2 regions of the Arthrobacter arnarulunnguaqae genome follow, and region 1 is predicted to be linked to the other one. Evidence: predicted binding sites of a transcription regulator. Region 1 holds the regulator's gene; the other holds the start of a gene.
What was found. Region 1 encodes HspR, which represses chaperone genes until heat shock. Its sites were predicted from a motif close to AAGTTGAGTCNNNNNGACTCAACTT; they were not measured.
Positions count from the first base shown of each region.

Region 2: a site for HspR is predicted at 1,437-1,461, ahead of ACHAAJ_RS09195 (Hsp20/alpha crystallin family protein). Genes of this name have one in related genera too.

Region 1 covers NZ_JBIMER010000005.1:115,714-119,110, reverse strand. The annotation lists gene ACHAAJ_RS07015 (nucleotide exchange factor GrpE) at 1-128, shown strand, start outside; gene ACHAAJ_RS07010 (DnaJ C-terminal domain-containing protein) at 229-1,233, shown strand; gene ACHAAJ_RS07005 (heat shock protein transcriptional repressor HspR) at 1,239-1,667, shown strand; gene ACHAAJ_RS07000 (alpha/beta hydrolase) at 1,679-2,638, shown strand; gene ACHAAJ_RS06995 (SRPBCC domain-containing protein) at 2,635-3,162, shown strand; gene trmB (tRNA (guanosine(46)-N7)-methyltransferase TrmB) at 3,191-3,397, opposite strand, start outside.
Region 2 covers NZ_JBIMER010000008.1:20,068-23,464, forward strand. The annotation lists gene ACHAAJ_RS09190 (FadR/GntR family transcriptional regulator) at 17-745, shown strand; gene ACHAAJ_RS09195 (Hsp20/alpha crystallin family protein) at 894-1,361, opposite strand; gene ACHAAJ_RS09200 (fumarylacetoacetate hydrolase family protein) at 1,586-2,449, shown strand; gene ACHAAJ_RS09205 (hypothetical protein) at 2,454-2,726, shown strand; gene ACHAAJ_RS09210 (cold-shock protein) at 2,971-3,174, shown strand; gene ACHAAJ_RS09215 (HpcH/HpaI aldolase/citrate lyase family protein) at 3,272-3,397, opposite strand, start outside.

The DNA of each region.
Region 1 (3,397 bases):
AGGCGCTGATGCAGCAGCCGAACGCGGAGATCCCTGCCGAGCACGTCGGCATGGTCCTGCGTCCCGGCTACCGCAAGGGCGACCGCGTGATCCGCGCAGCCCAGGTGGTCGTGTCCACCGGCGAGTAGCGACGGCGGACAACAGATAGGGCCCGGGTGGGCCGGGGCACATGCCCCGGCCCACCCGAACCGGCAGAAATGCACGAAGGATTTTGAGAGGAGGCGCCCGATGGCAAGTCAGGATTGGGCCGACAAGGACTTCTACGCCATTCTCGGCGTCTCCAAGGACGCGAGCGACGCCGACATCAAGAAGGCGTACCGCAAGCTGGCGCGCCAGCACCACCCGGACACGAACTCGGGGGAGGCGGCGTCCGAACTGCGGTTCAAGGACATCACGGAGGCGCACTCGGTGCTCTCCGACCCCGAGGAGCGCCAGCAGTACGACGCGATCCGAGCCATGGGATCCGGAGCCCGCTTCACGGCGGGCGGTCCCGGCGGGCACGGGCAGGGTGCGGGATTCGACGACATGTTCGGCAACCTCTTCGGGGGACCGGGCGGACCCGCGGGGGCCCGCGGTCGCGGTGGATTCCCGCAGGGCGGTTTTCAGTCCGGACAGGTGCCGCCGGAGTTCGCGGACCTCTTCGGCGGCGGCGGTTTCGGCGGCGCCGGCGGGTACCAGCAGGCCCCCCGCAAGGGCGCGGACCGCACGGCGAGCACGACCATCTCCTTCGCCGGCTCCGTCAACGGGACCACGATCGGGCTGCGCGAACCGAGCGGCGAGGTGATCGACGTCCGGGTTCCCGCGGGGATCAAGGACGGACAGACGGTCCGGGTCAAGGGCAAGGGCCAGCGCGGACAGGCCGGCTACGGCGACCTCATGGTGAAGGTCTCCGTCAGGCCGCACCCGTTCTTCATCCGCGAGGACGCCAACATCCGCATCCACGTGCCGGTGACGTTCCCCGAGGCCGCACTGGGCGGCCAGATCGAGGTGCCGACACTGACCGGCGAGACGGTCAAGGTCAAGGTTCCCGCCGGGTCCGCCTCCGGGCGCACGCTGCGCCTCAAGGGACGCGGGATCAAGACGTCCAAGGCCACCGGCGACCTGCTGGTGACGATCGACGTCGTCGTACCGCAAAAGCTCGGCGGCGAAGCCGAGGCGGCCGTCAAGGCGTTCGCCGAGGCCACCGCGGACGCCGATCCACGGGCCGGTCTGGCCGCCAAGGCGGTGCTGTAGCGCCCATGATGCCGGACCGGTTTGTGCCCATTTTCGTCATCTCCGTTGCCGCGGAGCTCGCCGAGATGCACCCGCAGACCCTCCGCCAGTACGACAGGATGGGCCTGGTCTCCCCGTCGCGGCAGCGCGGCAAGCAGCGTCGTTACAGCCAGCACGACGTCGACCTCCTCCGCGAGGTGCAGCGCCTTTCCAAGGACGGCGTCTCGTTGGAGGGCATCCGCCGCGTCCTCGAGCTCGAGAACCAGGTCGCGGCCCTGCGGGCCCGCGTGACCGAGCTGACCCAGGAACTGGACGCCACGCGGTCCGGCCGGCGCAACGCCGAACTCTTCCGGGTGTTCGCGGCGGGCGCGGGCGGCGACGTCGTCCCCCTGGCGCGCGGCAAGCGCCCCCGCGGACGCAGCCAGGCCGTGGTGGTCTGGCGGCCCCAGCAGTAGGGGGTCCGGCCGTGCCGGTGCCCACGGGCTACGCGGAGCTGTGCGACGCGGCGGAGGCGCGCCTGGACGTCCTCAAGGGGCGGCGGGACAGCCTGCCGCAACGGCACAAGGCCGCCATCGACGGGGTGGTCCACGCGTTGCGGCCCTCGTCCATGGACGCCGCGATTCCGCGCCGCCGGCTGCTCTACCTGGACCTCGCGGGGCCAGAGCCGCTGGCCGCCGTCGCGGTCGGCAACTTGGACACGGCCACCCATGTGACCTGGCAACTCTCCGGCGCGGGGATCCGGGCGACGACGGCGATGTGGGGCACCACGCGCGAGGCCGGGCAGCTCCTGCTCGAACAGCGGTTGGTGGGGGAACCGGACCCGGCGGTCGTCGCCTGGCTCGCCTATCCCGCCCCGGGCCTGCTGCGGGCGGTTTTCAACCGGACGGCCCGCGCCGCCGTCGAACGTTTGGCCCACGATCTGCGTCGCTACGCCCGGCTGCGGCCCGACGCGCCGCGCACCGCCATCGAGGCACACTCCTACGGGGCCACCCTCGCCGCCCACGCCCTGGAGCGTCTGGCCGCGCAGCCGGACGGCCCCGGCACGCCCCGGATCCGCGTGGACGTCCTGGCGACGACCGGCTCCGCCGGAGTGCCGCGGCAGCTGGCCCTGGAACCGTCCCTGATGGGGCTCGCCGGCGATGCCGTGTTCGAAGGCGTCGCGGCAGACGACTGGCTGGCGCGCGCCGGGCGCGCTTTGAGCGGACGGACCCTCGTGCCGGGCCGCGGTTTCGGCGTCGACGGCGCGGCGGACCTTGGCCTGTTGCCGGTCACCGGCCACAACACGTCGCGGTTCGTGCCCGGGGCGCGCCGGGCCAGCCATGGTTACCGCGACCCGGGAACGCAGTCGCTGCGGAACCTGGCCCTGGTCACCACGGGCCGCGAACCGGTGGGCGCGCGGCCGGCCAGCCGTAGACTGTGGCCATGACGGGGTACGCAATGGACTTGGCCACCTTCGCGCCGGCGGGACAGCGCTGGGTGTTGACCTACGGAATCGACCTGCCGGTCAACCGCTGGGACGCCTGGATCGCGGTGACCACCCGGGACGGGCTGCGAGACTGGTTTCCGGCCGCCATCGTGGGCGAGTGGACGCCGGGGCGCGACCTCGTTTTCACGTTCCCCGCCGAACCCGACGCGGAGCCGATGCGCGGCGAGGTCGTCGACGTCGAATCCGGCTGCAGCCTGGCCTTCCGGTGGGAGAGCGATTCCCTGCGCATCGCGCTTCAGGAGTACGACGCCGGAACGCGCCTCGTGTTCGCCGCCTCGCTCGACGATCGGGGACGGGGCGCGCGCGACGGCGCGGGATGGCACGTCTGCCTGGCCAACCTGCGCGAATCGGTCGGCGGATACGTCGAGGACGCCGACAAGGACTGGAAGCCGTTGTTCGACGCGTACGCGGCCAAATTCGGCCCGGAGGCCGCCACGGCGTTGCCCCCGCAAGCGGCCGGCTAACCCCGCGCGAGGCCGACGAGCGGAGGACCTAGGCCGTTCGCCGGTAGGCCAGGTCGAAGACCAGCCGTCCGGCCTTCAGCGCCTTCCCCTCGAAGCTGGTGAGGACGCGTTCGTCGAAGCGCGGAGCCCAGCCGCCGCGTTCGTCCGTGAACTCTGATTCGCCCTCGTGCCCTTCGAGTCCGCCGCGGCGCACCCGCGTCAGGGTTCCTTCCGGGCCGGCGTCGCCGCCCGGGTG
Region 2 (3,397 bases), on a different contig from region 1:
GTGGGAGGATGATTCGGTGAACAGCCAGCCCCCCAGATCCCCCAGCCCGCGGGCCTACGAAACCGTGCTCGAGGCGATCGAGGCGGAACTGCGCTCGGGCTCGCTGAAGCTGGGCGACCAGCTTCCGGGAGAGCGGGCCCTTGCCGAGACGCATGGGCTCTCGCGGGCGTCGGTTCGAGACGCCATACGAATCCTAGACGTGCTCGGCGTCGTGCGGACGTCCACGGGGTCCGGCCCGAACGCCGGCGCGGTCATCGTGTCTCGGCCGGCCGCCGGGTTGGCCGCCGCTCTGCGGCTGCACGTCGCCACCCGCCAGCTGACGGTCGCCGAGATCGTCCAGACCCGCATCCTGCTGGAAACCGGCGCTGCGGAGGCCACGAAGATCGACCCGGAAAACGACGCCACACGCGCGAAACTCGCCGTGGCCGCGGATTTGCTCAAGCAGATGGACGACCCGGCGCTCGGCCGGTCGGATTTCCACGCCCTCGACGCCCGTTTCCACGTCCTGCTTTCTTCGCTGGCACGGAACGCGGTCATCGAGGCGATGATGGAGTCGCTGCGGCTGTCGATCAGCGACTACGTGGCCGAGTCGATCCGCAGCGACGAGGACTGGGAACCGGTCGCGGCCGTGCTGCGCACCCAGCACCACGGCATCCTCGGGGCGGTCTCGGCCGGGGAAGGCCAGCGCGCCTCGAAGCTGCTGCGCGAGCACATCGAATGGTTCTACGCGGAGACCCAGGGCTAGCCCCCACCGCGACGCCTTCTTTCGACGAAGCCAGATGTCCCCCACCCCCGTTTCGACGAGGGTAGATGTCCGAATCCGGGGGGAAACCGACATCTACCTCAGTCGAAACGCAAGGGTGGGGCATCTGGCTTCGGCGAGATCCGGAGGCCTACTGCCCCACGGCCCCCTGTCCGCCGGGGGCCGAGGTCGCCTCGCCCTCGATCTGGTCGGCGCCGTTGTCCCGGCTGCCCGTCTCGACGGCGATCTTGCGCGGCTTCGCGCTCTCGCGCACCGGGATGGTGAGCATCAGGACGCCGTTGTTGTAGTGCGCCGTGATCGCCTCGATGTTGATGCCCTGGCCCAGGTTGAGCTGGCGGACGAAGCTGCCGCCGCGGCGTTCGCGGGTCAGCCACTTCACGCCTTCCTGCTCGCCCAGCGTGCGCTCGGCGCGGATGGTCAGCAGCTGGCCGTCGACGTCGATGTCCACCGATCCCGGATCGATGCCCGGCAGGTCGGCGCTGAGGATGTAGTGGTCGCCCTGGCGGTAGAGGTCCATGGGCACGTCGCGCAGGCGGTTGTCGAACAGCGCGCCGGCCACGCGGTCGAGCTCGCGGAACGGATCGAATGTGTTTGCCATGATGATCAACTCCTTCGTGGGGCACCACCCCGGTGCCGTGTTTCTCGTGTTGTGGGGGTCGATCGACGGTCCTCAAACTTGAGTCCCATCCGCTCAACCCAGGATTAAATTAGCACTCTCCGCCGCGGAGTGCCAGTCCCTTTTTGGCTCATTTCTCCCACGGCGAACGACGCATTTCCACCCCCGTGCCCACAGGCTCCGCGCCCCTGTGGTGGGATGGTCCCATGAGACTCGCCACCCTTCGCCACCCGGAATCCGGCGGAACATTCGCCGCCCTCATCGACGGCTCCGCCGCCGTCGAAATAGAGGGGTTCGACGACGTCGGCGCCCTCCTGGCCGCGCCGGCCGCGGAGCGCGAGTCCGCGCTGAACGCGGCCAAGGCAAACGGCGCAAGGCACGACGCCGGCGCCGCCACCTTCGCGACGCTGATCCCCGCCCCGGCCAAGGTCTTCTGCATCGGCCTGAACTACCGCAACCACATCGCGGAAACCGGCAACGAGACCCCCAAGTTCCCGACCGTCTTCACGAAGTTCGCCGAATCCCTGACCGGCCCCACGGACGAGATCGAAATCCCCGCGGAGGACCACCGGATCGACTGGGAGGGCGAACTCGCCATCGTCATCGGCGCGGCCGGCCGGCGCATCCCGGAGGAGGACGCCGAACGGCACATCGCCGGTTACGCGGTGTCCAACGACGTCTCGATGCGCGGCTGGCAGGGCCGCACGCCGGAGTGGACCCAGGGCAAGTGCTGGGAGGCGGCCAGCCCGGTCGGCCCCTATCTCGTGACCCCGGACGAGTTCACCCCCGGCGCCCGGATCACCACCCGCGTCAACGGCGAGGTGGTGCAGCAGGATTCGACGGCGGACCTCGTCTTCTCCCCCGCCGCGCTGGTCGCGTACCTCTCCACGATGGTGACGCTGCGCCCCGGCGACCTGATCCTCACGGGCACCCCGGCCGGCGTCGCCCTGGGTCGGCGCAACGAGCACGGCCGCCACCCCTGGCTGAAGGCCGGCGACGTCCTGGAGACGGAGATCGAAGGTCTCGGCGCCCAGCGCAACGTCCTGGTCGCGGCGCCCGACGGACACTAGGTACGTGGACCTGGCCGCGGTCGCCGCCGAACTCTACGGGTCCATGCCCGGCGGGTTCGTCGCCGCGCGGACCCGCGAACTGGAGCGGACGGCGCGCAAGTCACAGGGGGCCACCCGCGACCTCGAGGCGACCGCAAAGGAGTCGAACCGGGCGCGCCGGCTTCTCGACGACGCGAGGGTCCAGGCACGGGAGACCCAACGCGAGGCCGACGCGGTGGAGCGGCGCGCGGAATGGGCCGCATCGCCGTCGTCCGCCCCCTCGGGCGCGGCGTCATAGACGCACCAAGGCACGTCACATCCGGCAACGCGGCACCGCGCCGTGGCCGGAAAAACGTTCCGATTTCACCGAAATCCACCCGCAACCGGGACAAATGTGAACTTTCGGCGTCCTGCGGGAAACCAATACCCCGTATCGCTTGCCACACCGCCCACGTCACCATACGTTTAGGGGAGGGACCCAGCGATGCTGCGAGGCTCCCTGATCTACGATCGCAGCTGTACGCAATATCGAAGGAAGCATCATGGCAACAGGCACCGTTAAGTGGTTCAACGCAGAAAAGGGCTTCGGATTCATCGAGCCGAACGATGGATCGGCGGACGTTTTCGCTCACTTTTCCGCAATCGCGAGCAGCGGCTACCGCTCGCTCGACGAGAACCAGAAGGTCGAATACGACGTCGTGCAGGGTCCCAAGGGTCTGCAGGCAGAGAACATTCGCCCGCTGTAACCCCATAGCTCCACCCGCCGTCAGGCGAGGTTGAACGACGAAAGGCCCCGGAAGCGCCATACGGCGCAACCGGGGCCTTTCCGTTTGCCCGAAAGGCCTAGGCGTTCCAGAGCCCGTAGGAGTCCGCGAGGTCCGCGATCTTCTGCGCGCGGGCCAGCCGCGGGAGATAGGAGCCGTCGCCGATGGAGGCGCCGGCGGCGTGCGCCGAGAGCATGTCGTGGGC